Regions from separate parts of the Pantoea sp. PvP021 genome, predicted to be linked through region 3. Evidence: riboswitches for the same ligand, from Rfam matches in the RefSeq annotation. Region 3 holds a riboswitch; each other region holds the start of a gene.
What was found. A riboswitch is a leader RNA that binds a small molecule or an ion and turns the genes downstream of it on or off. The one in region 3 is predicted to bind thiamine pyrophosphate.
Positions count from the first base shown of each region.

Region 1: linked by a shared signal. The riboswitch ahead of thiM (hydroxyethylthiazole kinase) and the one ahead of ACVKSX_RS11070 (TenA family protein) in region 3 are both predicted to bind thiamine pyrophosphate.
Region 2: linked by a shared signal. The riboswitch ahead of thiB (thiamine ABC transporter substrate binding subunit) and the one ahead of ACVKSX_RS11070 (TenA family protein) in region 3 are both predicted to bind thiamine pyrophosphate.

Region 1 is NZ_JBSRXX010000001.1:97,387-108,162, reverse strand. Features, by position in the region: gene ACVKSX_RS00390 (deoxynucleoside kinase) at 1-424, opposite strand, end outside; gene ACVKSX_RS00385 (radical SAM protein) at 421-1,284, opposite strand; gene manD (D-mannonate dehydratase ManD) at 1,762-2,976, shown strand; gene ACVKSX_RS00375 (Zn-dependent oxidoreductase) at 2,987-3,997, shown strand; gene ACVKSX_RS00370 (MFS transporter) at 4,080-5,363, shown strand; gene ACVKSX_RS00365 (mannitol dehydrogenase family protein) at 5,431-6,891, shown strand; gene ACVKSX_RS00360 (GntR family transcriptional regulator) at 6,991-7,677, shown strand; gene thiD (bifunctional hydroxymethylpyrimidine kinase/phosphomethylpyrimidine kinase) at 7,730-8,530, opposite strand; gene thiM (hydroxyethylthiazole kinase) at 8,517-9,314, opposite strand; TPP riboswitch at 9,349-9,449, opposite strand; gene ACVKSX_RS00345 (hypothetical protein) at 9,757-9,954, shown strand; gene ACVKSX_RS00340 (AEC family transporter) at 10,052-10,776, shown strand, end outside.
Region 2 is NZ_JBSRXX010000009.1:1,124-11,899, forward strand. Features, by position in the region: gene ACVKSX_RS19120 (MFS transporter) at 1-172, opposite strand, end outside; gene sgrR (HTH-type transcriptional regulator SgrR) at 426-2,087, shown strand; TPP riboswitch at 2,123-2,225, shown strand; gene thiB (thiamine ABC transporter substrate binding subunit) at 2,272-3,258, shown strand; gene thiP (thiamine/thiamine pyrophosphate ABC transporter permease ThiP) at 3,234-4,844, shown strand; gene thiQ (thiamine ABC transporter ATP-binding protein ThiQ) at 4,828-5,529, shown strand; gene ACVKSX_RS19145 (DedA family protein) at 5,535-6,299, opposite strand; gene polB (DNA polymerase II) at 6,468-8,828, shown strand; gene rapA (RNA polymerase-associated protein RapA) at 8,981-10,776, shown strand, end outside.
Region 3 is NZ_JBSRXX010000002.1:404,658-415,433, forward strand. Features, by position in the region: gene ACVKSX_RS11050 (sensor domain-containing phosphodiesterase) at 1-1,567, shown strand, start outside; gene ACVKSX_RS11055 (ABC transporter substrate-binding protein) at 1,610-2,545, opposite strand; gene ACVKSX_RS11060 (ABC transporter permease) at 2,569-3,330, opposite strand; gene ACVKSX_RS11065 (ABC transporter ATP-binding protein) at 3,327-4,067, opposite strand; gene ACVKSX_RS11070 (TenA family protein) at 4,064-4,765, opposite strand; TPP riboswitch at 4,834-4,936, opposite strand; gene ACVKSX_RS11075 (6-phospho-beta-glucosidase) at 5,043-6,473, opposite strand; gene ascF (PTS cellobiose/arbutin/salicin transporter subunit IIBC) at 6,510-7,976, opposite strand; gene ACVKSX_RS11085 (LacI family DNA-binding transcriptional regulator) at 8,233-9,252, shown strand; gene ACVKSX_RS11090 (DeoR/GlpR family DNA-binding transcription regulator) at 9,249-9,998, opposite strand; gene ACVKSX_RS11095 (DUF1479 domain-containing protein) at 10,075-10,776, opposite strand, start outside.

The DNA.
Region 1 (10,776 bases), on a different contig from region 3:
TAATACTTTCCCATAGGCTAATATAAGAATCATAATGTACCTTATTGATATAATTAGCTTTAAACATAAACCTGATAAATATATAATCCTCAAGATGGGAGCGTTCCATTACAAGATTAAATCCTTTATCCAGCCAGGATTTAATAATCAATGCACGCTGCACCATAAAATTGAGTTGGATAAGATAACCATAGTTTCTTGTATCATCAAACAGGTAAGGAAGGAGTGGATGGTGGACACTTTTTTCGTCTATAGCGATAGTATACGGATCATACTGAAATAAAGACATAGACAGTCGTCTCAGAAGGGTACTTTTCCCTACCCCGGAATTGCCTGACAGGCATATATAGAGGGGTTTCCTGTCCTGATTTTTTTCTTTTTTATCAGCTGACCAGGGATCCATATGAAGATAGTTATACCTCATGCAATGAACTCCCTTTCATCCAGCCAGAAACGATTGTTTTCACATTTCCTCATGATTTCATTATTCCCAAAAATAGCATTGATAATTTTATCTGGTGAATCTGTTAGCATATTACCCAGCAGGGTATAGTTTTCACCGTCGGGAATAATAATGTCAAAATTTGGTTCCATAACAACATTGGCTTTATCCCTCTCATCGAAGGTGGCCCAGCTAATGGGTATACCTGGATGTTGTTTTTTTAGTATTTCCATTTTATCTGTAAATACATCTGTATTGATTTCCAGTTTATCTCTTTTTTCTTTCCCGACGCCTAAGGGGCAGAACTGGTAAAATCGCCAGGCCTGGATCTTATAGGGAAGTGCCTCCACCCAGCTGACAATATCACTTAGCAGATTGACATTTGACTGAGAAACCACAGTAGTAAGTTTTATATTAATCCGGTTATTATTCGGAAGCCATGTTAATATATTTTTTATAACTCTATGCTGGTTACTCATTTTATCACTGCGAATATCGGAATTGACACGCTTATCAATCCCGTCAATTGGCATACCCACCCAGTACAGAACCGGATTTAACCGCTCATGATCCATCAGGAAACGATGTCCGACTGTGGAGAGATAGGTCATAAAACCCATCTGTTTTGCGTATTCAATCAGATTAATGAAGTCCGCTCTGGATGTCGGTTCACCACCAGTAAAACCGATACGACGGAAACCCATTTTATACATGCGTTCAATAACATTAAGAGCACTGGATAGAGATGAGTCCTGAATGCCGGGGTTGCGGAAACATAGATCACATCCGAGATCGCAGTGTGAGGTTATTCTAAAATCCAAAAGCAGGCTGCTAATATCCATTACGCGTCCTCTGACCTTTGATAAGAAACCCAATAACCTTACAAATACCAAGGTTATTGGTACAACATACTCTCGGATTGAACGAATTTAAAGCATAGGCATACATAAAGTAGGGTTTTAATTCAGACCTCTGGTCGGTTTAGCTTGCTCAACGAAAAATTTCGACAGGCTCCGGCTTACTACTCTAAGAGAGTTCATGCTTCTGCCTGCAAATCTCCTTCTACAAAGGATGGCGTTACTGGCTGATGGAATCATTTAGGTTCCAATAAATCACAGGTCGGAAATTTTGGCGGTTCCAGCTTAGCCCCCTTTATTGCCACTACTCAGATTTATAAACACCCAATGCTTCTGCTCACTACGCCTTTTTGTCCCTGAAAACTCTCTGTGATTCTGTTCACAACTCTGCAACTCCATCTTGTATGGTAGTATTAAAGAGCGTACTTTTTCATCATTGAACGCTGACTTAAGGCAACCAGGATGAAAATTGTTAAGGCAGAAGTATTTGTAACCTGCGCAGGCAGAAACTTTGTCACCGTAAAGATCACCACCGATCAGGGTCTGACCGGCATTGGCGACGCAACGCTGAATGGCCGTGAATTACCGGTCGCCTCCTACCTGAAAGATCACGTCTGCCCGCAGCTGATTGGCCGCGATGCGCATCAGATCGAAGACATCTGGCAATATTTCTACAAGGGCGCTTACTGGCGTCGTGGCCCGGTCACCATGTCCGCTATCTCGGCCGTCGATATGGCACTGTGGGATATCAAAGGCAAAGCCGCCAATATGCCGGTGTATCAGCTGCTGGGTGGCGCATCACGCACCGGCGTGATGGTCTATTGCCACACCACCGGCCACTCCATTGATGAAGTGATGGATGACTACGCGAAGCACAAAGAGCTGGGCTTCAAAGCGATTCGCGCGCAGTGCGGCGTTCCGGGCATGAAAACCACTTACGGCATGGCGAAAGGCAAAGGTCTGGCCTATGAGCCTGCAACCAAAGGCAACTGGCCGGAAGAGCAGCTCTGGTCAACCGAGAAATACCTCGATTTCACCCCGAAACTGTTCGCCGCCATCCGTGACAAGTTTGGTTTCGACGAGCACTTGCTGCATGACATGCACCATCGCCTGACGCCAATTGAAGCGGCGCGTTTTGGCAAGAGCGTGGAAGATTATCGCCTGTTCTGGATGGAAGATCCGACGCCTGCTGAGAATCAGGAGTGCTTCCGCCTGATCCGCCAGCATACCGTTACGCCGATTGCCGTGGGTGAGGTATTCAACAGCATCTGGGATTGTAAGCAGCTGATTGAAGAACAGCTGATCGACTACATCCGCACCACCATTACGCATGCGGGCGGCATTACCGGTATGCGGCGTATCGCTGATTTTGCCTCGCTCTATCAGGTGCGCACCGGCTCGCACGGTCCTTCTGATCTCTCCCCTGTCTGCATGGCGGCTGCACTGCACTTTGACCTCTGGGTGCCGAACTTCGGTGTGCAGGAGTACATGGGCTTCTCCGAACAGATGATGGAGCTGTTTGATGCTAACTGGACCTTTGACCAGGGCTACATGCATCCAGGCGACAAACCCGGTCTCGGCATTGAATTCAACGAGAAACTGGCGTCGAAATATCCCTATGAACCTGCCTATCTCCCGGTCGCCCGTCTTGAAGACGGCACCCTGTGGAACTGGTAAGGAGAAGCTGATGAAAAGCGTTGTTATTGAACAGCCGGGTGAACTGGTGGTGGCTGAACGTCTGCTGCCACAACCTGCGGCGGGCGAAGTCCGGGTCAAAGTGGCTTATGCCAGTATCTGCGGCTCTGATGTGCATATCTGGCACGGTCATAACCCGTTCGCGAAATATCCACGGGTAATTGGTCACGAATTTTTCGGCGTCATTGACGCGGTGGGTGACGGTGTTGATCCGGCCCGGCTGGGCGACCGCGTGGCGGTGGATCCGGTGGTGAGCTGCGGCAGCTGCTATCCCTGCTCGGTAGGCCGTCCCAATGTCTGCACCACACTGCAGGTGATTGGCGTGCATCGTGATGGCGGCTTCAGCGACTATGCGCTGGCCCCGGCAAAAAATGCCTTTTGTCTGCCGGACAGCATCCCAGATCGGCTCGCCAGTCTGGTTGAGCCTTTCACTATCGCCGCCAATATCACCGCTTTTCTCAAGCCGCAGCCAGACGATGTGGCGCTGATTTACGGTGCCGGTCCGATGGGGCTCACTGCGATTCAGGTGCTGAAGGGCGTCTATAAGGTTAAAAAGGTGATGGTGGTGGATCGCCTGCCGGAAAGGCTGGCACTTGCAGAGCAGAGCGGTGCGGATCAACTGTTTGATAACAATGAAATCCCGCTGGCGGCACAGCTTGAGGGCGTGCAGCCTACGCTCATTATCGACGCGGCCTGCCATCCCACCATTCTGGCTGAAGCAGCTGCCCTCGCCTCACCGGCCGCGCGCATTGGCCTGCTGGGTTTCTCCGGCGAGCCGTGCAGCATTACTCAGCAGAGCCTGACCAGCAAGGAGCTGTCGCTGTTTACCTCACGTCTTAACAGCAATCGTTTCCCCCAGGTGATCGAATGGATGGAAAAAGGGTTAATCCAGCCAGAGAAACTGGTCACGCACTACTTCCCGCTGCAGGAGATTGAGCGTGCGATGACCCTGTTTGAAAAAGATCCGCGCACCTGCTGCAAAGTCATACTTCAGATGGGTTAATTATCCGCTGAACACCAGGTCTCCTCAGCCGGTGCGTACCCGCTGGCATGACTATAAAGATAAAACAGATCACGGAGTTTGTATGTTCAAGAATCTGCGCTGGACCCTCGTTTTGCTGCTGTTCCTGGTTTACATGATTAACTACCTCGATCGTGTCGCCCTGTCGCTGACGGTGCCGCTGGTGGAAAAAGATCTGGCGATCAATGCTGAGCAGTTTGGCATGATCTTCGGCAGCTTTTTCTTTGGCTATGCCCTGTTTAACTTCCTTGGCGGCCTTGCCACTGACCGCTATGGCCCTAAAATCGTGCTGACCGTGGCGGTAGGTGCCTGGTCCATTTTCTGCGGCATGACCGCACTGGCCACCGGCTTCTGGTCACTGCTGATCCTGCGTGTGCTGTTCGGCATGGCTGAAGGCCCGATCTGCTCCTCGGCCAACAAAGCGATTAACGGCTGGTTCCCGAAAAAACAGGCCGCGACGGCCATGGGCTTACTGAGTGCCGGATCACCTTTAGGTGGTGCGGTCGCTGGCCCGATCATTGGTTATCTGGCGCTCGCCTATGGCTGGCGTCCGGCGTTCGTGATTGTCTGCTGCATCGGTCTGGTGTGGATGGCGTTCTGGCTCTTCTTCGCCGCTGACAATCCGGCGAAGAGCAAGCGCGTCAGCGAAGAGGAACGTCTGCTGATTGATCGCCTGAAAGCAACGAACCCGAATGATGAAGTTGATTTGTCGGAAACGTCACATCCGTTTGGCTACTACCTGCGCCAGCCGATTATCCTGGTCACCGCTTTTGCCTTCTTCTGCTACAACTACATTCTGTTCTTCTTCCTGAGCTGGTTCCCGGCCTACCTGGTGCAGGCGCACGGCCTGGATATCAAATCGATGAGCATCACCACCATGATCCCGTGGATCGTCGGTTTCGTTGGCCTGGCGCTGGGTGGCTGGATCTCCGATAAGATCTTTAACATCACCGGCAAGCTGTTGTTGTCCCGCAAAATTGTGCTGGTGGTCTCACTGCTGGCCGCCGCAATTTGTGTGGCGCTGGCGGGTACGATAAAAGATGTGGTGCCTGCGGTAATTATGATGTCGGTGTCGATTTTCTTTCTCTATATCACCGGCGCAATCTACTGGGCGATTATTCAGGATGTGGTGCACAAGAGCCGTATCGGCAGCATCAGCGGCTTTATCCATCTGGTGGGTAGCCTCTCCGGCATCATCGGGCCCATCGTCACCGGGTTTATTGTTCATCACACCGGTAAATTCGATAGCGCCTTTATCCTGGCGGGCTGTGTCGCCGCGCTGGGTGCCTTCCTGGTGTTATTTGTGATTCGCAGTCCGAAAACCCAGGATAAACCGGTTTCGGTCTGAGTGTTGTTTCGTTAACAGATGTATGATTTCGGGGCGCTTTGCGCCCCGTGTGCCATAAGGATGGACTATGTTACAGATTGATCGCCTGCCCGCGGAGGTCAAGCGCCCCGCTTACGACCGCAGCCAGTTAAAAACCCGCATGGTACATATCGGTTTTGGTGCATTTCACCGCGCCCATCAGGCGCTCTGCAGCGATAAGCTGGCTGAACAGGGCAGCGACTGGGGTTATTGTGAAGTGAACCTCAACAGCGGCGCGTTGATTGAGGCCCTGCGAGAGCAGCAGCTGCTTTATACTCTCACCGAGATGGCCGATGATTCATTGCATACCCGGGTGATTGGCGTCATTACTCAGGCACTGCACGGCAAAAGTGACGGTATTGAGGCGGTGATCAATGCCATGAGCCAGCCTGAGGTAGCCATTGTCTCCATGACCGTCACCGAGAAAGGCTATTGCCACCAGCCTGCCAGTGGCAATTTAAATCCCGATCACCCTGACATCGTGCATGACCTGCAGAATCCGCATTCGCCGCGTTCGCTGCCCGGTCTGATTCTGGCCGCGATTCGCCGCCGACGGGATCAGGGCTTACCCGCCTTTAGCGTGATGTCCTGTGACAACATGCCGGAAAATGGTCACGTGACCCGCAACGTTGTTGTGCAACTGGCACAGCATCAGGATCCGGCCCTGGCAGACTATATTCAGCAACACATTACCTTCCCCTCCACCATGGTGGATCGTATCGTTCCGGCCATGACCGATGCAGCGTTTGCGGCACTAGGCGCGCGTCTGGGTTCCGATGACCCGGTTGCGGTTGAAGCGGAGCCCTTCTTTCAGTGGGTGATTGAAGATAACTTCGTCAATGGCCGTCCGGCGTGGGAAAAAGCGGGCGCAGAACTGGTCAGTGACGTTCTGCCCTATGAAGAGATGAAACTGCGCATGCTGAATGGCAGCCACTCTTTCCTGGCCTATCTCGGCTTTCTGGCCGGTTATGAGTACATCAGTGACTGCGTGGCCGATCCCCATTTCCGCGCCGCCGCCCGTTCACTGATGATTGATGAGCAGGCGCCGACGCTGCGTACCCAGGGCGTGGATCTCAACGCCTATGCCGATTCGCTGATCGCCCGTTACGAAAACCGTGCCATTAAACATCGCACATATCAAATCGCCACTGACGGATCGCAAAAATTGCCACAACGCATGCTCGACAGTCTGCGCTGGCATCTGCAGCGCGGTAGCCGCTGCGACCTGCTGCTGCTGGGCGTGGCGGGCTGGATGCGCTATGTCGGCGGCGTCGATGAACAGGGTCAACCGATTGAGATCCGCGATCCGCTGAAAGCCACGCTGGCAGAGACGGTTGCCGGTAGCGAAGAAGGCGAAGCGCGTGTCCGTGCGCTATTGGGTCTGCGCGACATCTTTGGCGAAGATTTAGCGCAGAACGCCGATCTGGTGGCCCGACTGACGACGTATTACCAGCAACTGACGACTCAGGGCGCGCGGGCGACGGTGCAGCAGTGTATCAGCCAGGCATAACAGCCGGTGACAAAGCGCTGGCGCAGACGCAGCGCGCTGATTAGACTGACACTTTCCCATCGCGCTGGCCCCTGCCAGCCGTAATATGGATATTGCTGCATGTCGATCGCCTATACCATTACTACCAGCGAACCGGTAAATCAGCAGATTTACCGGTATCTGCGCAAAGATATCGTCACCTGCGCAATTCAGCCGGGCTCGCTGCTCTCGGAAAAAGAGGTATCCGCGCGCTTCAACGTCTCACGCCAGCCGGTGCGCGAAGCGTTCATCAAGCTGGCCGAAGCCGGACTGGTACAGGTATTGCCGCAGCGTGGCACTTTCGTGCGCAAAATCTCCGCTAAGCGGGTGGCGGATGGCCGCTTTATCCGGGAGGCCGTTGAGGTGTCGGTGGTTCGCCGTGCGGCACTGGAGATTGATGATCCGGCTCTGATGGCGCTGGAGCATAACCTGCAGCTGCAGCGCATGGCCGCTGAGCGGCATGACAGCCAGGCTTTTCTCACTCTGGACGATGAGTTTCATCGCCTGATTGCTGAAAGCATTGACTGTAAGCTGGCCTGGGAAACGGTGGAGAACATCAAAGCGGCCATGGACCGGGTGCGGTTTCTGACGCTGAGTGAAGTCTCTCCACCGGACAAGCTGATTGAGCAGCATGAAGAGATTTTTGCGGCGCTGAAGCGTCATGACGCCGATGCAGCCGAAGCGGCAATGCGTCGTCATCTGCAGGAGATGATCTTCTCTATCACCCCGATTGCCGAGCGTAACAGCGCCTGGTTTGAAGCACCCTGAACCTGAAACCGCCCGCACCACCTGATTACCAGGTCGATGCGGGCCTTCGTCATTACCACCATTGATGAAAATGGTGAACCGGCCCGATACCCTTCCCGACCTCCAGCGAATCCGCCTGCAGCAGCGCCTGCTGTAACCAGTTTTTGGCTTCCCCAATCGTCTCTGCCCAGTCAGCATGACGTGGTCGCAACGCGGCTAAGGCTGCCGACAGCGTACAGCCTGTGCCGTGCGTATGACGGGTATTCACGCGCGGCGTACTGAATCGCTGCTCTGCTGAGTGCGTGATCAGCCAGTCCGGGCTCTCCGCCGCCGCAAGGTGACCGCCCTTCATCAGCACGGCCTGACAGCCCAGTGCCAGCAATGCCCGTCCCTGCTCGCGCATCTCCTCTTCATCTGCCGCAATGGCGCAGTCCAGCAACGCCGCCGCTTCCGGCAGATTAGGCGTGATCAGCGAGACCTGCGGCAATAACAGCTCTCGTACACTGGCTACGGCGTCTGGCGAGAGCAGCGCATCACCACTTTTCGCAACCATGACCGTGTCCAGCACGATAAACGGGATTGCCGCATTGCTCAGCCGGGCCGCAACCTGCTCCACGATAGCCGTTTCTGACAGCATGCCAATTTTTGCGCTGTCGATGCGCACATCACTGAGCACCGAATCGAGCTGGGCGGCCACAAAGTCAGGCGTAATGCGATAAACCGACTGCACGCCGCAGGTGTTCTGTGCCACCAGCGCGGTGATGACGCTGGTGCCATAGGCTCCCAGAGCGGAGAAGGTCTTGAGATCGGCCTGAATCCCTGCGCCGCCGCTGGGATCGGTACCCGCAATCGTCAGAGCGTTAATACGCTTCATGATTACCCTCCAGCGTCCAGAGTGCATCAATAAACGCCGTGGCAAAGCTGCCGGGGCCGGCAGCCTGCGCCGCTGCCTTTTCACCCGCCAGCGCCATCACCTGACAGGCGGCCGCGACATTCATCAGCCGATCGCCAGGCAGAGAGCTGAAACCCGCCACCACTGCCGAGAGGGCGCAGCCGGTCCCGACTACCCGTGTCATTAAGGGGTTTCCACCGTGTACAGCAAGGAGTCGCTGACCATCGGTGGCGTAGTCCACTTCACCGGTGACGACCACCAGCGTGCTCCAGGTTTCCGCGAGCTGTTGGGCCGCATCGAGTGCTGCATCCGCCTGATGCAGCGTGTCGACACCGCGCCCGCCGCTGGCCTGTTGTGCCAGCGCCAGAATCTCTGACGCATTCCCCCGAATCACCGCCGGTTGCTGGTTTAACAACTGCTGGCAGAAGTCACTGCGCAGCGTCAGCGCGCCGACGGCAACCGGATCGAGTGTCCAGGGCGTGCCCGCCTGATTAGCCGCGGTGACGGCAGCCTGCATCGCCTGCTGGCGCTCACGGGTTAAGGTGCCCACGTTAATCAGCAGTGCATCGGCCATGCTACTGAACTGGGCGGCCTCAGCGGCATCGATCACCATCGCCGGTGAGGCATGGAGAGCCAGCAACACGTTGGCGGTGAAGTTCTGGACCACGTCATTGGTCATACAGTGCACCAGCGGTGACTGGCGGCGGAAAGCGTGCAGAATGGGCGCGAAGTGCGCGGCAGAAAGGTGTTGAGATTGATGTGTCATCGTAGCTCCCAACCGGCGAACAAGAAGGCGAATGCGGTCAGGCATCAGACTTCCCTACGCTGGCATTATCCAGTTCAGGTCAGCGGGTTTTTCTCAGCCCTTTCCGTGTGGAAAGCGGCACCCCGAGTCGTATTACGGCTTGCAGCATAGGCAAGCCGCGCAGCGAAAGCAAGCGACTCCCGCCTGGGAAATAATCAGAGCTGAAACAATTCACATGATCCCGATCAACGCCTGAGGGTGCAAAAAAAGGCTTAATGCTGCGGGTTAACGAGATACCTCTTTATAGGTAGCCCCGCTTATTACCCGGATAGGTAATATTTCCCGCAGTGACTCTGGTTATCCCATAATAATTAACCTGCTTGCAGCATCATCGTAAAAAACACTTTATTTCATGGAGTCAGAAAACTCCTGAAGCGGAACTTCATACTATTCAGGATGTATGATGCGATTTTTAGCGCTTATTCCACACCGCCATCGATGGCAGGATATTAATATTGAACGCAGGGGTGCCGTGGCACCCAATGGCAGACAGTACCTCTCCACCTATATCTCCGCCCGTTGCACAGGCTGTGGCGAAATTATTCACCGGATCTATTATCGCGACATCAGCGATCGGCAGGCGCGCCGCTGGTTAGGTTAGCGTCCCGGCAACGGTCATTCCGGACACAGTTCAGGTTAACAGTTAGTTAGCAATTTGTTAGTCTGGTAACTAATCATCGTCTGACCAGACTCTCTCTATGCCACTGCTGTTTGAAAGCTTAAGCCATCAAATTTACCTGTCAGCCCCGCTGTTTATCCTGATCCTGCTGGGGTACTGCCTGACGCGCCTCGGGAAATGGCCCGCCAGCATCAGTGAAGGGATGAACCGCTTTGTGTTTAACGTTGCTCTGCCCTGCATGCTGTTTCGGGTGATGAGCACCTTCTCGCAAAGTCCGCCGGTGGATGCGCGCCTGTTGCTGGCCTTTTTCGGCAGTTGCCTGCTGGTGTTTATCGTGGGACGACTGCTGGCAACAAGGCTGTTTAATCTGGATGGCGTAGCGGCGTCGGTTTTTGCGCTGGGCGGCATCTTTTCCAATAACGTGATGCTGGGGATCCCGGTGGCCACGGTGCTGCTGGGGCCAGAAGCCCTGCCCCCGGTGGCGCTGGTGCTGGTGTTTAACAGCCTGATCCTCTGGACCTTACTGACCGTTTCGGTCGAGTGGGCAAAACAGGGCAGCTTCTCGCTGGAAGGACTCTGGCGCACCCTGCTCGGCGTGCTGAAGAATCCGCTGATCATCGGTATTCTCAGCGGTACAGCCTGGAGCTTTCTGCAACGTCCCTTGCCGCTGCTGGCCGCTGAACCGCTAAAGATGCTGGCCTCACTGGCTGCACCCTTGTCGCTGGTGACGCTGGGCATGAGCCTGGCACACTATCGGGTGCGGGATGGCTTAAAAGAGAGCTATACCATCTGCCTGCTGAAGCT
Region 2 (10,776 bases), on a different contig from region 3:
TGATGGTGAAAAACAGTCCGACCCAGAAGGGCCGCGCCTGCACCTCGCGCGTCAGAAACAGGCTGAGCGTCGGCGCCTGCAGTGCGCCCGCGATGCCCAGCATGAACGAGGCGACCATAAAAGCGAGGTAAACCGGATTGATGCGGCGCTGCCGCGTTAACAGCGATTTCATACCGAAATCCCTTACAGAACAAACAGAGGGGAAAAAGAAGGGTAGACGATACCGCGCAACATGAAAAAAGCCAGCAGAGATCATCTGCTGGCGGTGTAAATGCACCCTACTCAGAAAAGCACTCCGCTGAACAGCGAAGTCAGGGTCGAACGCCATTCAGTGCTGAATGCCTCCCGCTCTTCCCATAACGTAAAGTTTGCTCTTAAAATAGGGCAAGAAAAACAGAGCGCTTTTCATCGGGAGTTCCTCTTTTATGTCCTCATCACGTCTGAAGCAGCAGTTCATTCGCCTGTGGCAGAGCTGTCAGGGGCAAACGCAGGAGATTACCCTTAGCGAACTGGCTGACCTGCTGCACTGCTCGCGCCGCCATATGCGCAATCTGCTCAACCGGATGCAGGCCGCGGGCTGGCTAATCTGGCAGGCGGAAGCCGGACGCGGCAAGCGTTCACAGCTTACCTTCTGCTATACCGGACTGGCTTTGCAGCAGCAACGTGCCGAGGATTTGCTGGAGCAGGATCGCATCGATCAGCTGGTCCAGCTGGTGGGCGATAAAAATCAGGTACGGCAGATGATCGCCGCGCATCTGGGCCGCAGTTTCCGTCAGGGCAAGCATATCCTGCGGGTGCTCTACTATCGTCCGCTGCTCAATCTGCTGCCCGGTTCGCCGCTGCGGCGCTCCGAAACCCACATTGCGCGACAGATTTTCAACGGCCTGACGCGGATAAATGAGGAAAACGGGGAAATCGAGCCCGATATTGCGCACCACTGGCAGCAGACTTCCCCGCTTCACTGGCGCTTCTTTCTGCGTCCGGCGATTCGCTTTCATCACGGCAGAGAACTGGAGATGGAGGATGTGCTGGCCACGCTTGAGCGTCAGCGCCCTCATCCGCTCTTTTCCCATATCGAGCAGATCGACTCGCCCGCGCCCTGGACGCTGGATATCCGCTTAAGCCAGCCCGATGAAGGGTTGCCCTGGCTGCTGGGCAGCGTCAGTGCGATGATCCTGCCGCGCGAATGGCCGACGCTGCACGATTTTGCCCGCCAGCCCGTTGGCACCGGTCCTTACCGGGTGATCCGCAATCAGGAGAGTCAGCTGAAGATCGAAGCGTTTGATGACTATTTTGGTTTTCGCGCCCTGATTGATGATGTCTCTATCTGGGTACTGCCCGACATCAGCGATGAGCTGGTCTATGCCGGTGTCCGCCTGCAGGGCGACGGAGCCGATGAGGTTCAGGAGGAGAGCCGTCTTGAAGAGGGCTGCTACTATCTGCTGTTCGACCAGCGTTCAGAACAGGGACGCAACGAGGCGGTCCGGCGCTGGGTCAGCTACCTGTTTAATCCTATCGCCCTGCTCAATCACGCCGGTGTCGGCTACCAGCGCTACTGGTTTCCGGCGTATGGCCTGCTGCCGCGCTGGCATCACCGGCGCGACCTGACGCCAGTGGAAAAACCGCCCGGCTTAACCCACCTGACGCTGACCTGGTACAGCCAGCACGTGGAGCATGAAGGCATCGCTAACGCGCTGCGTCCGCTGCTGGCAGAGCATGGCGTCACGCTGGAGACCCGCGAGATCAGCTACGAAAGCTGGTATCAGGGCGAAGCGGAAAGTGATATCTGGCTTGGCAGCGTGAACTTTACCCTGCCGCTGAATTACTCTCTGTTTGCGCAGCTTTATGAGATCCCGTTGCTGCATCACTGTCTGCCGATCGACTGGCACAGCGATGCGGCCCGCTGGCGCGAGAAAACGCTGCCGCTGGCCGAATGGAGTAAACAGTTAGTCGAAGAAGCGGGTCTTCATCCGCTGTTTCACCACTGGCTGCTGCTTGAAGGTCAGCGCAGCATGCGCGGCGTTCGGATGAATACGCTGGGCTGGTTTGATTTTAAATCCGCCTGGTTCGCGCCACCCGCGCTGTGAGGCTTTCGCCCCGGCGCTGAAATGACTAGAATGTGACGTTCTCAACGGGGTGCCGCCTGTCACCAGCAAGCAGCTGAGAGATACCCGTCGAACCTGATTCGGTTAATACCGACGTAGGGATTTGGGAGGCCTCTGTGCTCAGATCCTTTGCGACTCATCCCCTATTCTCCTGAAGGAGCGCAAAGTGTTAAACAAAGTTCTGCCGGTGCTGCTGTTACTCTCCGCCCCCGTTCTGGCGGCTAAGCCGGTTCTCACGGTCTACACCTACGACTCCTTCTCCGCTGACTGGGGCCCTGGCCCGGCGGTTAAAAAAGCCTTCGAGGCGCAGTGCAACTGCGAGCTGAAATTCGTCACGCTGGAAGATGGCGTGTCGCTGCTGAACCGCGTGCGCATGGAAGGGAAAAACAGCAAAGCCGATCTGGTACTGGGGCTGGATAACAATCTGGTACAGGCGGCGCAGAAAACCGGTCTGTTTGCCGAAAGTCAGGTCGATTCCTCGACATTAAAACTGCCCGGCGGCTGGCACAACACCACTTTCGTGCCGTTTGATTATGGCTACTTCGCGTTTGTCTATGACAAAACCCGGCTGAAGAATCCGCCAAAAAGCCTGAAAGAGCTGGTCGACAGCCCGGAGAAGTGGCGGGTGATCTACGAAGATCCCCGTACCAGCACCCCCGGCTTAGGTCTGCTGTTGTGGATGCAGAAAGTCTATGGCGATCAGGCACCGCAGGCGTGGCAAAAGCTGGCGCAGAAAACCGTGACGGTGACCAAAGGCTGGAGTGAAGCCTATGGCCTGTTCCTCAAGGGCGAAGGCGATCTGGTGCTGAGCTACACCACCTCACCGGCTTACCACATCATCGAAGAGAAAAAAGAGAACTATGCCGCCGCGCCGTTTGCAGAGGGCCACTATCTGCAGGTTGAAGTTGCCGCGCAGTTAGCCAGCAGCAAACAGCCGGCGCTGGCACAGCAATTCATGAAGTTTATGGTGTCACCCGACTTCCAGCGCACTATCCCGACCGGTAACTGGATGTACCCGGTAATCGACACGCCGCTGCCTGCCGGTTTTAGCGCGCTCACTGTGCCCGCCACCGCCCTGCAGTTCTCGCCGGAAGAGGTTGCCAGCCAGCGTTCAGGCTGGATCAGCCAGTGGCAACGCGCCGTCAGCCGCTGATGCCGCGCTGGCTTATCCCCGGTTCGCTCGCCACGCTGCTGTTAATCAGCGTGGCGCTGCTGGCCTTCGGTGCACTCTGGAGCGCCGCGCCAGAGAATGACTGGCGCAGCGTGCTGCAGGATGATTACCTGCATCACGTTATCGCCTTCTCTTTTGGTCAGGCGCTGCTCTCCGCGCTGTTGTCGCTGCTGCCGGCGATACCGCTGGCGCGCGCGCTCTATCGACGCCGTTTCCCTGGCCGTCAGCTGCTGCTGCGTCTGTGCGCCATGACCCTGGTACTGCCGGTGCTGGTGGCGGTATTTGGTCTGCTCACCGTCTATGGTCGTGTCGGCTGGCTGGCGCAGCTGTGCCAGCTGGCAGGGATTGATTACCACTTCTCTCCCTACGGTCTGTCGGGCATTTTGCTGGCGCACGTCTTCTTTAACCTGCCGCTGGCGACCCGCCTGATGCTGCAGGCGCTGGAGAGCATTCCGGCGGAACAGCGTCAGCTGGCGGCACAGCTCGACCTGCGCGGCTGGCACCATTTTCGTCTGCTGGAGTGGCCATGGCTGCGGCGTCAGCTGCTGCCGACCGGCGCGCTGATCTTCATGCTCTGTTTCGCCAGCTTTGCTACCGTGCTCTCACTGGGCGGCGGCCCGCAGGCGACGACCATCGAGCTGGCGATTTTCCAGGCGCTGAGTTATGACTACGATCCGGGGCGCGCTGCACTGCTGGCGCTGATCCAACTTGGCTGCTGCGTGACGCTGGTGCTGCTCAGCCAGCGCTTCAGCAAAGCGATTCCCGCCGGAACCAGCCAGCTGAATGGCTGGCGCGATCCGCAGGATTCGCGCGGGGCGCAGCTGGTTGATGCGCTGCTGATCCTGCTGGCGCTGATCCTGCTGCTGCCCCCGCTGGCGGCGGTCATCATCGATGGTCTGCACGGCGGACTGCGCGGCGCGCTGGCGCAGCCTGCACTCTGGCAGGCGACGTTTACCTCACTGCGCATCGCCACCGGCGCCGGTCTGCTCTGTGTGGTGCTGACCATGATGCTGCTGTGGAGCAGCCGCGAGCTGCGCCTGCGTCAGCGCCCGGCGGCGGCAACCCTTATCGACACCAGCGGCATGCTGATTCTGGCGATGCCAGGCATCGTGCTCGCCACCGGCTTTTTCCTGTTGTTTAACGCCACCATTGGTCTGCCGGCGTCGGCGGACGGGCTGGTGATCTTCACCAATGCGCTGATCGCCATTCCCTATGCGCTGAAAGTGCTGGAGAACCCGATGCGTGACGTCGCGGAGCGTTACGGCAGACTCTGTGATTCGCTGGATATCCACGGCTGGAACCGGCTGCGGCTGATTGAACTGCGGGCGCTGAAACGTCCGCTGGCCCAGGCGCTGGCCTTTGCCTGCGTGCTGTCGATCGGTGATTTTGGCGTGGTGGCGCTGTTTGGTACTGCCGATTTCCGCACCCTGCCGTTCTACCTTTATCAACAGATCGGTGCCTATCGCGGTGCTGACGGTGCAGTGACCGCGCTGCTGCTGCTGCTGCTCTGTTTGTTGCTGTTCACCCTGATGGAAAAATTACCAGGCCGCCATGCTGACACTGAATAACCTCACGTACCTTTATCAGCATCTGCCGATGCGCTTTAGTCTCAAAGCCACCCGCGGCGAGCGCATCGCGATCCTCGGCCCCAGCGGGGCCGGTAAAAGCACCCTGCTGAGCCTGATTGCCGGTTTCCTGCCGGTGAAACAGGGCACCCTGATGATTGACGGCCAGGAGCACACCCACAGCGTGCCGGCCAGACGGCCGGTTTCGATGCTGTTTCAGGAGAACAACCTGTTTCCGCACCTCAGCGTGCAGCAGAACATGGCGCTGGGATTGCACCCCGGACTGAAGCTGAGCGCCGGGCAGCGCCAGCAGCTTGCAGCGCTGGCCGATCAGGTGGGATTAGGCGATCTGCTGACGCGCCTGCCGGGCGAGCTGTCAGGCGGACAGCGACAGCGCGTGGCGCTGGCACGCTGTCTGCTACGTGACCGTCCGGTGCTGCTGCTGGATGAGCCTTTTTCTGCGCTGGATCCCGCGCTGCGCGGAGAGATGCTGCAACTGGTGCGTTCGGTGTGTGAAGCGCGCAGCATCACGCTGCTGATGGTGTCGCACAGTCTGGAAGATGCCCAGCAGATTGCGCCGCGCAGCGTGGTGATTGTGGATGGCCGGGTTTACTGGGATGGCGAGACCCGACAGTTACTGTCGGGCGACACGCGGGAGGCCGACGTGCTCGGCATCCCGCGTCGTTAAGCGATTCAGGCGAAGAAAACCTGCCACAGCAGATGACGGAAAATGGGCATCATCGGATGGAACTGAATACCGACGAAAGCCGCGACGGCAATCACCAGCCCCAGCGGCCCTGCCCAGCGCAGGCGCTCAGGCGGCAGCCAGGCCGATGCCCAGTCGCGACTCTTGCCGCTGCGCCACCAGCGCCAGCATAACCAGACACCCAGCCAGATCAGCAGTGCTGCGCCGAGTAACAGCCATTTAAAGCTGCCGCCCTGCGCGGCTTTGGGCACATCGATCGCCACACCCGCCAGAATACCGGGCAGCAGATAGAGCGGCGGCCAGAGAATGCAGCCGATAATGTTCGGCGGCAGGAATTTACGCACCGGCAGCTCCAGCATACCGGCCGCCAGCGGGATCAGCGGACGCGTGGGGCCAACAAAGCGTCCGACCAGAATCGTAAACATGCTGTGCTGATGCAGGGCGTGCTCGGTTTTATCCAGCAGGCCTTTATACTTTTGCAGATACTTCCAGCGATGCAGCGGCCCCTGAAATTTCCAGCCGATGCCGTAGGAAACCCAGTCACCAATCAGGCAGCCCGCAAAGCCCGCCGCCCAGGCCGGGTAAAGGCCAAGTTCGCCACTGCCGACCAGCGCGCCCAGACTGGCCATCATCACCGTACCTGGCAGCAACAGCCCGACCAGCGCCAGCGACTCAAGAAACGTCACCAGCGCAACGGCAAACAGCGCCCACTCCAGGGACTGCGTAATCAGTTGTTGAATCCAGGCTTCCATAATCATCCTAAGTAAAAGCAGAAGGCTGGATTGTCCTGAGCCAGCCACACAGCGTCAAGGCAAGAATTGTAGGACAATGTTGACAAAAGCGGGTGGCGGGAACTGTATAAATATCCATGTTATACTGAAGCGGTTTTCTCATCCTGAAATGCTGAGTCCGGAGAACATCTGAATATGCCCCGTGCAGGTTTTCTGCTCACCCGCCACTGGCGCGACAGCCCGCATGGCACCGAAATTATCCTCTGGCTCGCGACCGATGCGGGCGCGCAGCGCGTGGTGCTGCCGGTGCAGGAGTCCGTCGCGTTTATTCCTGAGGAATTTCAGGCGCAGGTCAGCGAATTACTGAAAGATGAACGTCAGTTTCGGATTCAGTCGCTGGCGCTGAAAGATTTTCGGCGTCGCCCGGTTTTCGGCCTCTACTGCCAGCAGAACCGCCAGCTACAGCGCATTGAAAAACGGCTGCGCGAAGAGGGTATTCCGGTCTATGAAGCCGATATCCGTCCGCCGGAGCGCTACCTGATGGAGCGTTTTATTACCGCGCCGGTCTGGTTTGACGGCGAGCAGCGCGGAGACAGCGTGGTCAATGCGCGGCTCAAACCCCATCCCGACTATCGCCCGCCGCTGAAATGGGTCTCGCTGGACATTGAAACCACACAGCATGGCGAGCTTTACTGCATCGGGCTGGAGGGATGCGGTCAGCGCCAGGTCTTTATGCTCGGCCCGGCCAACGGTGATGCCAGCACGCTGGATTTCGAGCTGATCTATCTCGACAGCCGGCCGCAGTTACTTGAAGCGCTGAACCAGTGGTTTGCAGAGCATGATCCGGATGTCTTAATTGGCTGGAACGTCGTGCAGTTTGACCTGCGGGTATTACAAAAGCATGCCGATCGTTACGGCATTCCGCTGCGTCTGGGACGCCAGCAGGCCGCGCTGGAGTGGCGTGAACATGGCTTCAAACCCGGCGTATTTTTCGCTCAGGCCAGTGGCCGGTTGATTATTGATGGTATTGACGCGCTGAAATCGGCGTTCTGGGATTTTCCCTCATTCAGCCTGGAGTCGGTGTCGCAGCAACTGCTGGGAGAAGGAAAAGCGATTGATAATCCCTGGCAGCGTATGGAGGAGATCAACTGGCGTTTTGCCAACGATAAACCGGCGCTGGCGCGCTACAACCTGAAAGACTGCGAACTGGTGACGCGCATTTTTCACAAAACGGCGATTATGCCGTTTCTGCTGGAACGCGCGGCGGTCAATGGACTGGCGGTGGATCGCCACGGCGGTTCGGTAGCGGCCTTTGGTCATCTCTATATTCCGCGGATGCATCGCGCCGGGTTTGTCGCCCCGAACATGGGTGATGTAGCCCCGGAAGCCAGTCCTGGCGGTTATGTGATGGATTCGCGCCCCGGCCTGTATGACTCAGTGCTGGTGCTGGATTACAAAAGCCTCTACCCGTCGATTATCCGCACCTTCCTGATTGACCCGGTGGGTCTGGTGGAAGGGCTGGCCCATCCTGATGATGCCGATTCGATTGAGGGTTTCCGTGAAGCGCGTTTTTCGCGGCATACCCACTGCCTGCCTGCGATAGTTGAACAGATCTGGCTGGGTCGCGAAGCGGCGAAAAAGCAGAATAATCAGCCGCTGTCCCAGGCGCTGAAAATCATCATGAACGCCTTTTACGGCGTGCTGGGCACCAGCGCCTGCCGCTTCTTTGATCCGCGGCTCGCCTCCTCTATTACGCTGCGCGGTCACGCCATCATGCAGCAGACCCGCACGCTGATTGAGGCGGAAGGCTACGACGTCATCTATGGCGACACCGACTCCACCTTTGTCTGGCTGAAGTCGGCGCACAGTGAAGAAGATGCCGCCGCGATTGGTCAGCAGCTGGTGCAGAAAGTGAACGCCTGGTGGCGCGACCATCTGCAGCAGACGCAGGGGCTGACCAGCACACTGGAACTGGAGTATGAAAATCACTTCTGCCGTTTTCTGATGCCCACTATTCGCGGCGCGGAACAGGGCAGCAAGAAACGCTACGCCGGACTGATTCGTGACGCCGCCGGTGAGCGCATGGTCTTTAAGGGGCTGGAGTCGGTGCGAACAGACTGGACGCCGCTGGCAAAAGCATTCCAGCAGCAGCTCTACCACCGTATCTTCCACCGTCAGCCGTGGCAGGATTATATCCGTACAACCGTGGCGCAGTTGCTGGCGGGTGAACTCGACGATCAGCTGATCTACAAAAAGCGGCTGCGGCGTCCGCTGAAAGAATATGAACGAAACGTGCCCCCGCACGTGCGCGCTGCCAGGCTGGCCGATGAGCACAATCGTAAATTAAACCGGCCCTTGCAGTACCAGAATGGTGGCCGGATCCGTTATGTCATCGCCACCGCAGGCCCCGAGCCACTGGAGGCGCGCAGCACGCCGCTGGACTATGACCACTACGTGACGAAGCAACTTCAGCCGGTTGCAGAGGGGATTCTGCCCTTTGTCGAGGGGGACTTTGCTACACTTATTACCGGACAGCTGGGGCTTTTTTGACAGGTGACGAACGTCCTGCCATCCAGTACCATAGCGCCCTTCCTGAAACTCACCGCTCTTAAGTACGCTCCAGGCCTTGTTGTCTGGCGGTAACGCTATTGCCTGAGCTTTGGGAACACCTCTAAAAACGTTAAAATTCGAGCAAAAAATATATGGTTTTTACATTAGGTCAGCGCTGGATTAGTGATACGGAAAGTGAACTGGGACTGGGCACCGTGGTGGCGATCGATACCCGCATGATCACCCTGCTGTTTCCGGCCACGGGGGAAAACCGCCTCTACGCCCGCAACGATTCGCCAGTTACCCGCGTCATCTTTAATCCGGGTGATACCATCACCAGCCACGAAGGCTGGCAGATGCGCGTCGATGAAGTACGCAACGAAAATGACCTGATGACCTATATCGGTACCCGTCTGGATACCGAAGAGAGCGAAGTGATGCTGCGCGAAGTCATGCTCGACAGCAAGCTGGTGTTCAGTAAGCCGCAGGATCGCCTGTTTGCCGGCCAGCTCGACCGGATGGATCGTTTTGCCCTGCGCTTCCGCGCCCGTAAATACCAGAGTGAGCAATATCGCCTGCCAATCAGCGGCTTACGCGGCATGCGCACCAACCTGATCCCTCACCAGCTGCATATCGCCCACGATGTCGGCCGCCGCCATGCGCCGCGCGTCCTGCTGGCCGATGAAGTTGGCCTGGGTAAAACTATTGAAGCCGGGATGATCATCCAGCAGCAGCTGCTGGCTGGCCGCGCCGATCGCGTCCTGATCGTGGTACCTGAAACTTTACAGCATCAGTGGCTGGTCGAGATGCTGCGCCGCTTCAACCTGCGCTTTGCGCTGTTTGATGACGACCGCTATACCGAAGCGCAGCACGACAGCGATAACCCGTTTGAAACAGAGCAGCTGATTATCTGCTCACTGGACTTCGTGCGCCGTAACAAGCAGCGTCTTGAGATGCTGGCCGATGCCGAATGGGATCTGCTGGTGGTCGATGAAGCGCACCATCTGGCCTGGTCAGAAGGCGAGCCCAGCCGTGAATATCAGGTTATCGAACAGCTGGCTGAGAAAACCGCCGGGGTTCTGCTGCTGACCGCAACGCCGGAGCAGCTGGGCATGGAGAGTCACTTCGCCCGTCTGCGTCTGCTCGACCCTAATCGTTTCCATGACTTTGCCGCCTTTGTTGAAGAGCAGCAGCATTTCCGTCCGATTGCCGATGCCGTCACCGCGCTGCTGGCCGATAAAGCGATCTCCCAGGAGGAGATGAACCGGATCAACGATCTGGTCGGCGAGCAGGATATTGAGCCACTGCTGCAGGTCGCCAACAGCGACCGTGACGGCAAGCTGGAGGCGCGTCAGGAGCTGATCTCCATGCTGATGGACCGCCACGGCACCAGCCGCGTGCTGTTCCGTAACACCCGTAACGGGGTTAAAGGCTTCCCGAAACGCGAACTGCACCAGATCCGCCTGCCGCTGCCTGCGCAGTATCAGACGGCGATTAAAGTCTCCGGCATTATGGGCGCGCGCAAAAGTGCAGAAGAGCGGGCGCGTGACCTGCTCTATCCGGAGCAGATTTATCAGGAATTTGAAGGCGACAGCGGCACCTGGTGGAACTTCGATCCGCGCGTGGAATGGCTGATGGGCTATCTCACCACCAACCGCAAAGAGAAAGTGCTGGTGATCTGCGCCAAAGCGGCCACCGCGCTGCAGCTGGAGCAGGTACTGCGTGAACGCGAAGGTATCCGTGCAGCGGTGTTCCACGAAGGTCTGTCGATCATTGAACGTGACCGTGCTGCCGCCTGGTTCGCCTCAGAAGAGAATGGCGCGCAGGTGCTGTTGTGCTCCGAGATCGGTTCTGAAGGCCGTAACTTCCAGTTTGCCAGCCGTCTGGTGATGTTCGACCTGCCGTTTAACCCGGACCTGCTGGAGCAGCGTATCGGTCGTCTGGATCG
Region 3 (10,776 bases):
GCAATCGACCCGTGATGAATCTCTTTGCCGCCACGTCATTGATGGTGAGGGACATCTGGTGGTGTATGACACGTTACTGGATGAGCGCTTTGTCACGCACCCGTTTGTGAAAGGCGATCCGCATATTCGTTTCTACGCCGGTGTCTCGCTGCAGAACCTCGACGGCGCGGTGCTGGGCACGCTCTGCGTCACCGACACCCAGCCACATCCCTTTAGTGATGAGAAACTCGCTACGCTGCGCTCACTGGCTACGCTGGTCACCTCATTTCTGGATGCCTGGAACAATGCGGGTTTTGCCGACGTCATTACGCACCTGCCGAATCGCCCACGTCTGATTCGTGATATTCAGCAACTGACCCTTGTCGCACCAGAGAGCCGCTTCCGCCTGATTCTTATCGACTGCCTCGACATCATTCGCGCCTATGAGCTTTCCCGTGCGGTGGGCATTGCGCCGATGGAGAAACTGCTAAAGCAGATGGCGCAGGATGTCGCTCACCGGCTCAATCTTCCGGAGAATGAAACGCTCTATACTTTCGCCCCAGGCCGTTTTGCCATTGTTCAGCCCTACTCGGGTCGTTATACCGCACATAACATGATCGACCTGTTTAAGGGCATGAAGGCCGATCTGGCGGAAAATATCACGCTCGACCTGGATGTCTTTACCGGTGAAACAGAGTTTGTACCGGGCCAGATGGATGCCAATGAAACGGTGCGTCAGGCCGTGAGCGCGCTGCATGAGGCGGTGGATGAGAACATCAGTGCAATGTGTTTTGAAGAGAGTTACGACTCGCGGCGCACCGATGACTTTATGATCATGAACGATCTGGCTCAGGCGCTGAATAAAGACGAAGAGCTTTACCTGGCCTGGCAGCCTAAAGTGTGTCTCAAAAGCGGTAAAACGGTCGGGCTGGAGGCGCTGATCCGCTGGAATCATCCTGAGCGGGGCGAGCTTTTCCCTTCAGAATTCATTCCGTTAGCGGGTAAAACCAACCTGATTTCCGATCTGACCAACTGGGTTATCGATCACACCATTGAGCAGCTTGCGCGCTGGGATCGCGAATACGATCTGATTCCGGTTTCGATCAACGTCAGCGAACGCGACTTCGCAAAGCCCGATTTTGCCGATCGGCTGGTGGCAAAATTAGCGGCGGCTCAGTTACCCAATTCTATTCTGGGCATTGAGTGCCTGGAGAATGAACTGATCACCAAAACCAATGTGGCGATCAGCGGGCTGGAAGCGCTGAAATCACACGGCTTTGTGATCTCGCTGGATGATTTCGGTACTGGCTACAGCAACATCAGCTATCTGCAGGATATCCCGCTGGATGTGATCAAGATCGACCGATCCCTGATCTCGCGTATGGGTGAAGATGACGCATCAAAAATCATCGTCAGATGCATTATTCAGATGCTGAAAGAGCTGAACTACACCGTGCTGGCTGAGGGCGTTGAGACGGAAGCCACCCTGACGTTGCTGAAAACTTACGGTTGCGATCAAATCCAGGGCTACTTCTTTTCAAAACCGCTGCCAGCCAGCGATATTGAACACTGGCTTTATCAGAAGTGATGCCAGGAAAATGGCCCGCAGCGATCGTTGCGGGCTCTCTTATTACTCACTGCCGGTGGCGTAGCGCTCAACCGGCGTGATGCTTTTAATCAGCTTGTTATCAAACAGAAATTGCTCGTAAGCCTGATAGCGTGCGCGATCCAGTTTTGCCGGATCGGCGGCAAACAGCGGCAGGGTGGCACGCCATGCCTGATGATTCAGCGGCGTGTTCAGCTCCGGATGCGCGCGGGCAAAGGCCTGCCAGCTCTCCTCCGGGTGCGCCTGCAACTGCGCATTACCCTTCTTCAGTGCCCGCAAAAACTTTTTGATTTTCTCCGAGTGTGCCTCATCACGGTTGGCGACGATGATCAGTTCGTCATAGGCCGGAACACCATAATCCTCGACGTTGAAGACTACCGGTTTTTTACCGTGCTGTTTCATCTCCAGCGCTTCGATATTGCGATAGCCGCCGATAACCGCATCCACTTGCCCGGTCATCAGGGCGCTGGTGAGCTGGAAATTGACGTTAACCAGCTTAACCTGATCGGCTTTAACGCCATCATGGTTCAGCATGGTCGCCAGCGTCGCCTGTTCAATGCCACTGACGGAATAGCCGATGCGTTTCCCTTTTAAATCGGCTGGTTTTTTTACCGTTTCGTCTAACGTCATCAGCGTATTCAGCGGACTGTTAATCAACGTCCCCACACGCATCAAGGGCAATCCCTGATCGGCGAAGAAATGCAGCTGCGGCTGATAGGTAATCGCTAAGTCCGCCTGCTTTGCTGCCACCAGACGCGGCGGCAGCGCCGGATCGGAAGGCGGCACAATGTTAACCTCCAGCCCTTCTGCCGCAAACGCGCCGGTCTGCTGGGCCACCATAATTGGCGCATGATCGGGATTGATATACCAGTCGAGCACCAGTGTCAGTTTCTCCATCGCCTGAGCCTGTGTGGCTAAGGTGGCGCTGAACAGCAGGGTAAACAGAGGCATTTTTGTCATGGGTTTTCTCATTGGTTTAGTCATTAATGTGTCTCGGGTGCCCAGGTAATCAGGCGGCGCAGCAGGTTGTCGAGGGTCAGCCACAGGGCCAGCGTCATCAGCACCAGAATAAACAAGGCGGCGAAACAGAGGTCGCTCTGCATCCGGGCGTTGGCATTCAGCATCACGTAGCCCAGCCCCTCGGCCGAGCCGACCCATTCACCGATGATTGCGCCTATTGGCGCGACGGCTGCCGCCATCCGCAATCCTGAGCCCAGGGCGGGCAGCGCGGCTAACAGCCGGACATGGCGCAGTTGCGCTGCAGGTGATGCGCCCAGCGTGCGAGCCAGATCGAGATAGCCGGGCGTGACGCGACGCAGGCCATCAAAAAAGGCGGAGGTCACCGGGAAGAAGATTACCAGGACGGCCATCGCGACTTTGGCGCCCATGCCGAAACCAAACCAGAGCACCAGCAGCGGCGCCAGGGCAAAAACCGGAATCGCCTGGCTGGTGATCACCAGCGGCATCATCCAGCGCTGCAGCCACGGTGAAAAGGTCATGCCCAGCGCCAGCACGCTCCCCAGCAGCACGCCGAGGGCCATGCCGCTGACGATCTCGGTCAGGGTAATCAAAGTGTGATGGCCGAGATAACCTGCGTTTTGCCACAGTGCGATGGTGACCGCAGCGGGTGAGGGCAGCAGAAAGGCCGGAACCGAACTCAGTGTGGCGAGCCACCACAGCGCAATCAGTCCGGCAAACAGCATCACTCCACGGTGAAGACTGGCAAAACCTTTGTGTAATCTCATCCCGCAATCCTGCTCAGCTGCTTCAGCAATGCGGCCTGACTCTGCAATACCTGTATGTCGTCTGCAGCCCGCGGTGGCTGACCCGCCAGGGGCGGGCAGGTTTCAATTCCCGCAGAACCGATCACCAGCATGTGGTGACTGAGCCGACAGGCTTCGGCGGCGTCATGGGTAATCAGTAGCACGGTGTGTCCGACCAGCACTTCTGCGGCCAGCGTCTGGATCTGAGCGCGGGTGAGGGCATCCAGTGCGGAGAAGGGCTCATCCATCAGCACAACGGGCTGACGGGTGTAGAGGGTGCGGGCCAGCGCGGCGCGCTGACGCATCCCGCCAGAAAGAGTCGCGGGTCGCGCATTTGCAGAATGGCTCAGACCTACCCGCATCATCAGATGCTGCGCCCAGTCGCGATCGGCCCTTTCACCTCTCAGGCGGCTGGCGAGACAGACATTTTGTTCAACCGTGAGCCACGGATAGAGCAGATCCTGTTGCCCCATCCAGGCGATGCGTCCGGTCAGTGGCAGGCCGTCGCTGCCGCTGACCTGCCCGGCGGTGGGTGGCGTCAGACCAGCAATGACCCGCATCAGGCTGCTTTTTCCGACGCCGCTGGCACCCAGTAAAGCGGTAAAAGCACCGCCCGCGATCTCCAGATCAAGCTGGCTGAAGAGTGGCTGCTGGCCATAATTCAGGCTGAGCTGGCGAATTGAAATGCCTGGCGGCACCGGATGGCACGGCAGGTTCATGAGCTGATCCGCTGGGCGGCAGCATGGTTGAGACCCATCTGCCAGAAAGCGGCTTCCAGCCGGGTTGCAGTGGTAAAAATCTCCGCCAGCGGGTTAAACCGGTGTTCACCGGCGCGCTGCCGGGCCAGGGTTTCAAACAGTGAAAGTGAGGAGCGAACGCCAGCCAGATAGGCTTCGTCGCCGTAATTTTCTATCCATGCCGCGTAAGGGTTCCCCTCAAAGCGGGTTGCGGGATCATGCAGTAGTGTCAGGCCAATTTCAGCGTAACCGGCAACGCACGGCATCAGCGCGGTCAGCAGCTCCAGCGCATCCCCGGTGTGACCCACGTCCAGCACGTAGCGGGTGTAGTTGAGCGTTTCCACTGCCTCGGGTTCACTCGCCATAGCCGCCTCGCTGATACCCCATTGCTGGCAGTAAGCCAGGTGAAGTGGCAGTTCGCTGACGATGGCGTTAAGCGATGCCGTTGCGCTGCGTAAGGCTGCTGGCTCGGAAAGTTTGCTGATCAGCAAGCCCCAGGCACGGGCGAAGTGCAGCAGAAACAGAAAATCCTGGGTGAGATAGTGGCGGAAGGCGGCGGATGGCAGGGTGCCCTGACCGAGTTGCCGCACAAAATCGTGCCCGATATAGGCGTGCCATTGACTGCCCGCCTGCTGGCGCAGACGACCATAAAAGCCGGTGTCGAAAAGCGGATGTGACATAGGATCTCCAGTAACAGGGAGATCCGGGCATACGGTCTGGAACAGGGAATGTTGCAGGAGATGACGCAGAAAATCTGCCGACCCGTCCCTTCGCTGGCATGACCCAGATCAGGTTCAAAGGGTTCGGCTTACGCCATCTCAGCCCATTACAGGACACCCCTCGGAGACATTGGTTATACGATAATTACTGCCGGAGTACAACGGCAGAAATAAGCGTTCTGTTCCGGCGTTGCTGTCGCGCCAGTAACAGCATGACGATAGCTTTTAAGTGACGTTGTCACTCAAGATCCGCACCATTACTGGCAATGACTTTTTTGTACCACCAGAAGGATTTCTTCCGCGTGCGCGCCAGCGTGCCGTTACCCAGGTCGTCGCGGTCAACATAGACAAATCCGTAGCGCTTGCTCATTTCACCCGTTGAGGCGGCAACCAGATCGATACAGCCCCAGCTGGTGTAACCCATCACTGGCACGCCATCCTCGATCGCGTCGCCCATGGCGCGGATATGTTCGCGCAGATAGCTGATGCGGTAATCATCGTTGATCTCGCCATTTGATTCGATCTCATCGCGCGCGCCCAGGCCATTCTCCACCAGAAACAGCGGCTTCTGATAGCGGTCATACATCATATTCATCGTGATGCGTAAGCCGAGCGGATCGATACCCCAGCCCCACTCACTGCGCGGTACATGGGGATTGGTCAGGGATTTCACCACATTGGCGGCGCTGCTGTTCTGCTCGTTCATCTCGGCCGAGGCGCAACGTGAGGCGTAGTAGCTGAACGAGACAAAATCGACGCTGTTTTTCAGAATGTCGTCATCGCCGTCAGCGATCTCAAGCGTCACACCTTTTTCACGGAATACGCGGGCGGCGTAGGCCGGATAGGCCCCACGCGCCTGCACGTCAATAAAGAACAGGTTTTCGCGATCCTTTTCCAGCGCAGCCCAGACATCTTCCGGCTTGCTCGACCAGGGATAGAAGTTGCCGCCTGCCAGCATGCAGCCGACCTGGTTCATCGGATTCACTTCATGCGCGATGCGCGTCACCAGCGCGCTGGCGACCAGTTCATGATGGGCCGCCTGATACTTTACCTGATCCTTGTTCTCACCGGGTTCGAACACCAGACCGGCGCCGGAAAAGGGGCTGTGCAGCAGGATATTAATCTCATTGAAGGTCAGCCAGTATTTCACCAGGCCATCAAACGCCTCAAAGCAGCTGCGGGCATAGCGGGCAAAAAAGTCGACCATTTTGCGATTGCGCCACGAGCCATATTCAGTCACCAGATGCATCGGCACATCAAAGTGACAGAGCGTGACCAGCGGTTCGATATTATATTTCCGGCACTCCTCAAAGACCGCGCGGTAAAAGGCGATGCCTTGCGGATTGGGCGTCAGTTCATCGCCATTGGGATAGAGACGGCTCCAGGCAATCGACGTGCGGAACACGCTGAACCCCATCTCCGCCATCAGCGCAATGTCTTCCGGATAGCGGTGATAAAAATCGATGGCTTCATGGCTGGGATAAAATTCATCGTCACGCAGGGTAAAACGCTTTTCCAGACCGAGTTTGACCGGCATACGGTGCAGGCCATGTGGAATCATGTCGACGGTGGTTAAGCCCTTTCCGCCTTCACGAAAGCCGCCTTCACTCTGGTTGGCGGCCAGTGCGCCGCCCCATAAAAATCCTTGCGGAAACCTTGAATCAGACATGCAATCCTCTTTTCCGGGTCAGCGTGACCCTTTCCTTTAGTGGCTATTAATCGCGTTAGCGCGTTCGGTAACGGGCGCAGGTTGCGTTGCGCTTTCGGGTGCGGTGTTGGTTTCGGGCTCGGTTTCAGGAATATCTTCAAAACCTAACAGCAGCGTCAGCACAAATGACAGCACCACAGACAACACCATGACCGCACCGACCCAGACAATACTCATGGGATTGGTGGGATCGAAGAACTGTACGCTGGTAAACAGGCCGGGAGAGGCCATGGAGTGGCTGGCCAGCCCGCCAATGCCCGCGACCGCGCCACAGATAAAACCACTGATCAGACAGGCGATCAGCGGTCGTTTTAAACGGACCGCAACGCCATACAGCGCCGGTTCTGAAATGCCGGCAATAATCGCTGATGCCGCCGCTGCCAGCGCGGTCTGGCGCAGTTCACGGTTTTTGGTCCGGAACGCCACCGCCAGCGACGATCCCCCCAGCGAGAGGTTGGCACCAATCTCTGACGGCATCACCATGCCCTCTTTGCCGGTTTCGGCAATGGTCTGGATGATGGTGGGGGTGAACACCCGATGCATCCCGGTCATCACCAGCAGCGGCCAGATTGCGCCCATAATCGCGACGGAAAGCCAGCCAAGATAGCCATGCACGGTGTAGACCAGCGCGGAGATGCCGCTGCCGATCCAGATACCAATCGGACCAATCAGCACAATCGCGATGGGTGCCGCAATCAGCACAATCAGCATCGGTTTCAGGAAGTTTTTAGTGACGGCAGGGGTAATACGATCCACGCCGCGCTCGATGTGCGACAGGATCCAGGTCATCACCAGCGCCGGGATTACGGTGTAGGTATATTTCACCGCGGTCACCGGGATGTAAGCAAATTCCACCGCCTGACCCTGTGCCGCTTTCGCCATCAGTTCAACAAAGTTGGGATGAACCAGTACACCGGCAATGGCGATCGCCAGCGACATGTTCGTTTTGAATTTCAGCGCCGCAGAGGCGGCCACCATGATCGGCAGGAAGAAGAATGCGCCATCGCCAATCACGTTGAGGATGACCAGCGTTGATGAGCCTTTCTCAAACACGCCCGCCATATCCAGGATCATCGCCAGCAGCTTAACCATTGACCCGCCAATAATGGCCGGAATCAGCGGCGACATGGTGCCCACCAGCGCATCAAGAATACCGGCGCCGATGCCTCGCAGCGTGATTTTACGTTTTACGGGTGCAGTCGATGTCGCTGCGGGCGATCCCAGCTCCAGCACCGCCTGATAAGCCTGTGACACGTTGTTACCAATGATCACCTGGCATTGAGTGTCGTTGTGCACCACGCCCATAACGCCATTGATCGCCTTGAGCCGGGGATAGTCGACCTGGTTTTCATCTTTCAACACAAACCGCAGGCGGGTCATGCAGTGGGTTACGGCTTCGATATTGGTGAGGCCGCCTAGCGCATCGACGATGGCGCGTGACACCTCGGCATAATTTCTGGGCATGATCGCTCTTCTCTGTAGGGTAAATCGGTCAAAGTTTTTATGTTTTTGCGCCTGCGGACAGGCAAATAGGAAACCGGTTTCACAAAATCATGAAGTGCTTTCACAGCGCCGACAAGCGTCAAAATCATCAAGATCTCTTTTTTGTGAACTCCATCACCTGATGCTGCCAGGTAACTTCATACTAAGGCGGGGTAAATATTTCCAAGATTGAGAGGCTTAGGTAGACTGCAGGACGACGCAGCAAAGGAGCATCACCATGGCAACGATTCAGGAAGTGGCAAACAGGGCGGGCGTCTCAAAAGCGACAGTGTCACGTGTGCTCTCGGGCAATGGCTATGTCGGGCAGGAAAAGCGCGAAAAAGTACTGAAGGCGATTGCCGAAACCGGATACCGGCCCAATCTGCTGGCGCGCAACCTGGCGACAAAAACCTCTCAGACCATTGGACTGGTGATCACCAATACGCTCTACAGCGGCAGCTACTTCACTGAACTAATGGCACACTCCGCGCGCATACTGGAGCAGCAGGGCCGCCAGCTGATTCTGGCGGACGGCAAACACACCGCTGAGCAGGAAGAGGCGGCGATACAGTTTCTGCTCGATCTGCGCTGTGACGGCATTATTATCTATCCGCGCTTCCTGAGCATTGACGCGCTGGATGCGATTATCTCCCGGCACAAACAGCCGATACTGGTGATCAACCGGCGGCTGCGCGTCAACCATAGCTACTGCATTTACAGCGATCAGCATGCCAGCAGCGCTGCGGCGGTGAGCCATCTGCTGAATCAGGGGCATCGCGAGATCGCGTTTATCACCGGTTCGCTCGATTCGCCGACCGGCGTGGAGCGGCTTTCCGGCTATCACGCTGCGCTGACCGCACAGGGCATTGAAGCCGATTCCCGGCGAATCGTGACCGGTAAATGGACGGCGCAGAGCGGTATGGCGGCCGTGGACCAGCTGCTGGAACGCAGGGTGACATTCAGCGCGCTGGTGGCGAGTAATGATGAGATGGCGATTGGTGCCATCAAACGTCTGACTGAATGCAACATCGCGGTACCCGGGCAGGTTTCGGTGATTGGCTTCGATGATATTCCGCTGGCGCCCTTCATCACGCCGTCGTTATCCAGCATGAAACTGCCGGTCACCGAGATGATCGATGAGACGATTAACCGCCTGCTGACCATGCTGGATGGCGGAGACTGGCATACTCAGGCACCTTTCACGGCCAGCCTGATGCTGCGGGGCTCCGTTACTAAAGGCCCCGGCCGTTCTGCTTAACCTGCGGCGATCTGTATCACCTCTATCGCCTGTTCCCTGAGCTGCGCTACCGTCGCCGCATCCAGCGTCTCATCGGTAATCACATGCCCGACCTGATAACCGGATGAGAGCGGATAGGGGTGAATCTGACCAAACTTGGAGGCGTCTGTCAGGGCATAGCTCTCAGCGCCTTTCGCCAGCACGGCATCCACCACATCACAGCGCAGCATGTTGCGGCCGGTAAAACCGGTCTCCGGATGCCAGCCATCCACGCCAACAAATGCCCGATGAAAATGAACCTGCTGGATGGAATACCGCGTCAGCGGGCCGACTACTGACTCACTGCTTTTCTGCAGCAGGCCACCGAGCACAATCACCTCACAAGTGGCTTCCCGAAGAAGCTGGGCAATATAGTGACTGACGGTAATCAGCGTAAGATCGGCGCGGTCAGCCAGCGCACGCGCCAGCAGCGCATTGGTGCTGCCGCCTTCGATGAACACCGATTCACCCGCCTGAACCAGGCTGGCCGCATGTCGTGCCAGCGCCTGCTTGATGGGATAGCGGGTATTCATGCGGGTGCCGACGTTATCGCTGTCCAGCGCCAGCGCGGAACCGTGAACCCGCCGCAGCAACCGGTCGCGTTCCAGCAGCGTGAGATCCTGCCGCACCGTCACTTCAGAAACCCCGGTAAGCTGCGCCAGTTCGCTGACCGTTACGCTGCCCCGGCTATTAACCAGTTGAATAATCTGATGATGTCGCGGGTTCATAATTGCGTTTCGCAGAAAAAAAGAAGCTCCAGTGTAACAGGGATATCCCGCGCTGGTGTACAACGCGGGATTGGGATCAGGACAAATCCAGCGACCGGCGTCCGTTAAGATTGAGATCCTGCAGCGTAAAACGCTGGCCCCACTCTGTTTCATAATCTTCTGGCGGAAAATCTCCCGGTGAACGTCCCTGCTCCAGGGCCTGTGCAACCCGCCGGGCATAGGCGCGGTTTTTGTCACACATAGGTGCAGCGGGGATATACATCACATTGCCCCAGCCCTGCTGATCTTCAACCGGTGCAACGGCGTGGATCACATCACAGTGCCACCATACCGAATCGCCCGCCTCTAAGGCCGGTATCGAACAGAGTCCTGCAATCAGGTGCGGATGCCACTGTTCATTAACGGGCAACACCCGGCCCGGCGCGACGCCGCACAGTTCATCTTCAGGTACGTCTGAAAGCAGCGGGCGCAGCAGAACATAGGCCATCGCCTGCGGCACCGGCACCACGTGCAGCAGGCCCTGACCGGGGATCATATCGGAGAGTGCGGTCCAGCCCTGAAAGGTCCGGAACACGGAACATTTGGTGGTACCCGGCAGATCATACTCATCCACTTCGGTGCGGTGAGCTGCATCCCAGGGGTCGTAAGCGGCAAAATCACCGTGAAACAGCTTACTGAAAACCTGCTGATACGCGGGGAGTAACCAGCGTTCCAGCGCGCCGGAATCGGTATGGGCGCCTAATCCCTTCGAGGTGGTGCCCGGCAAGCGGCGACGGAT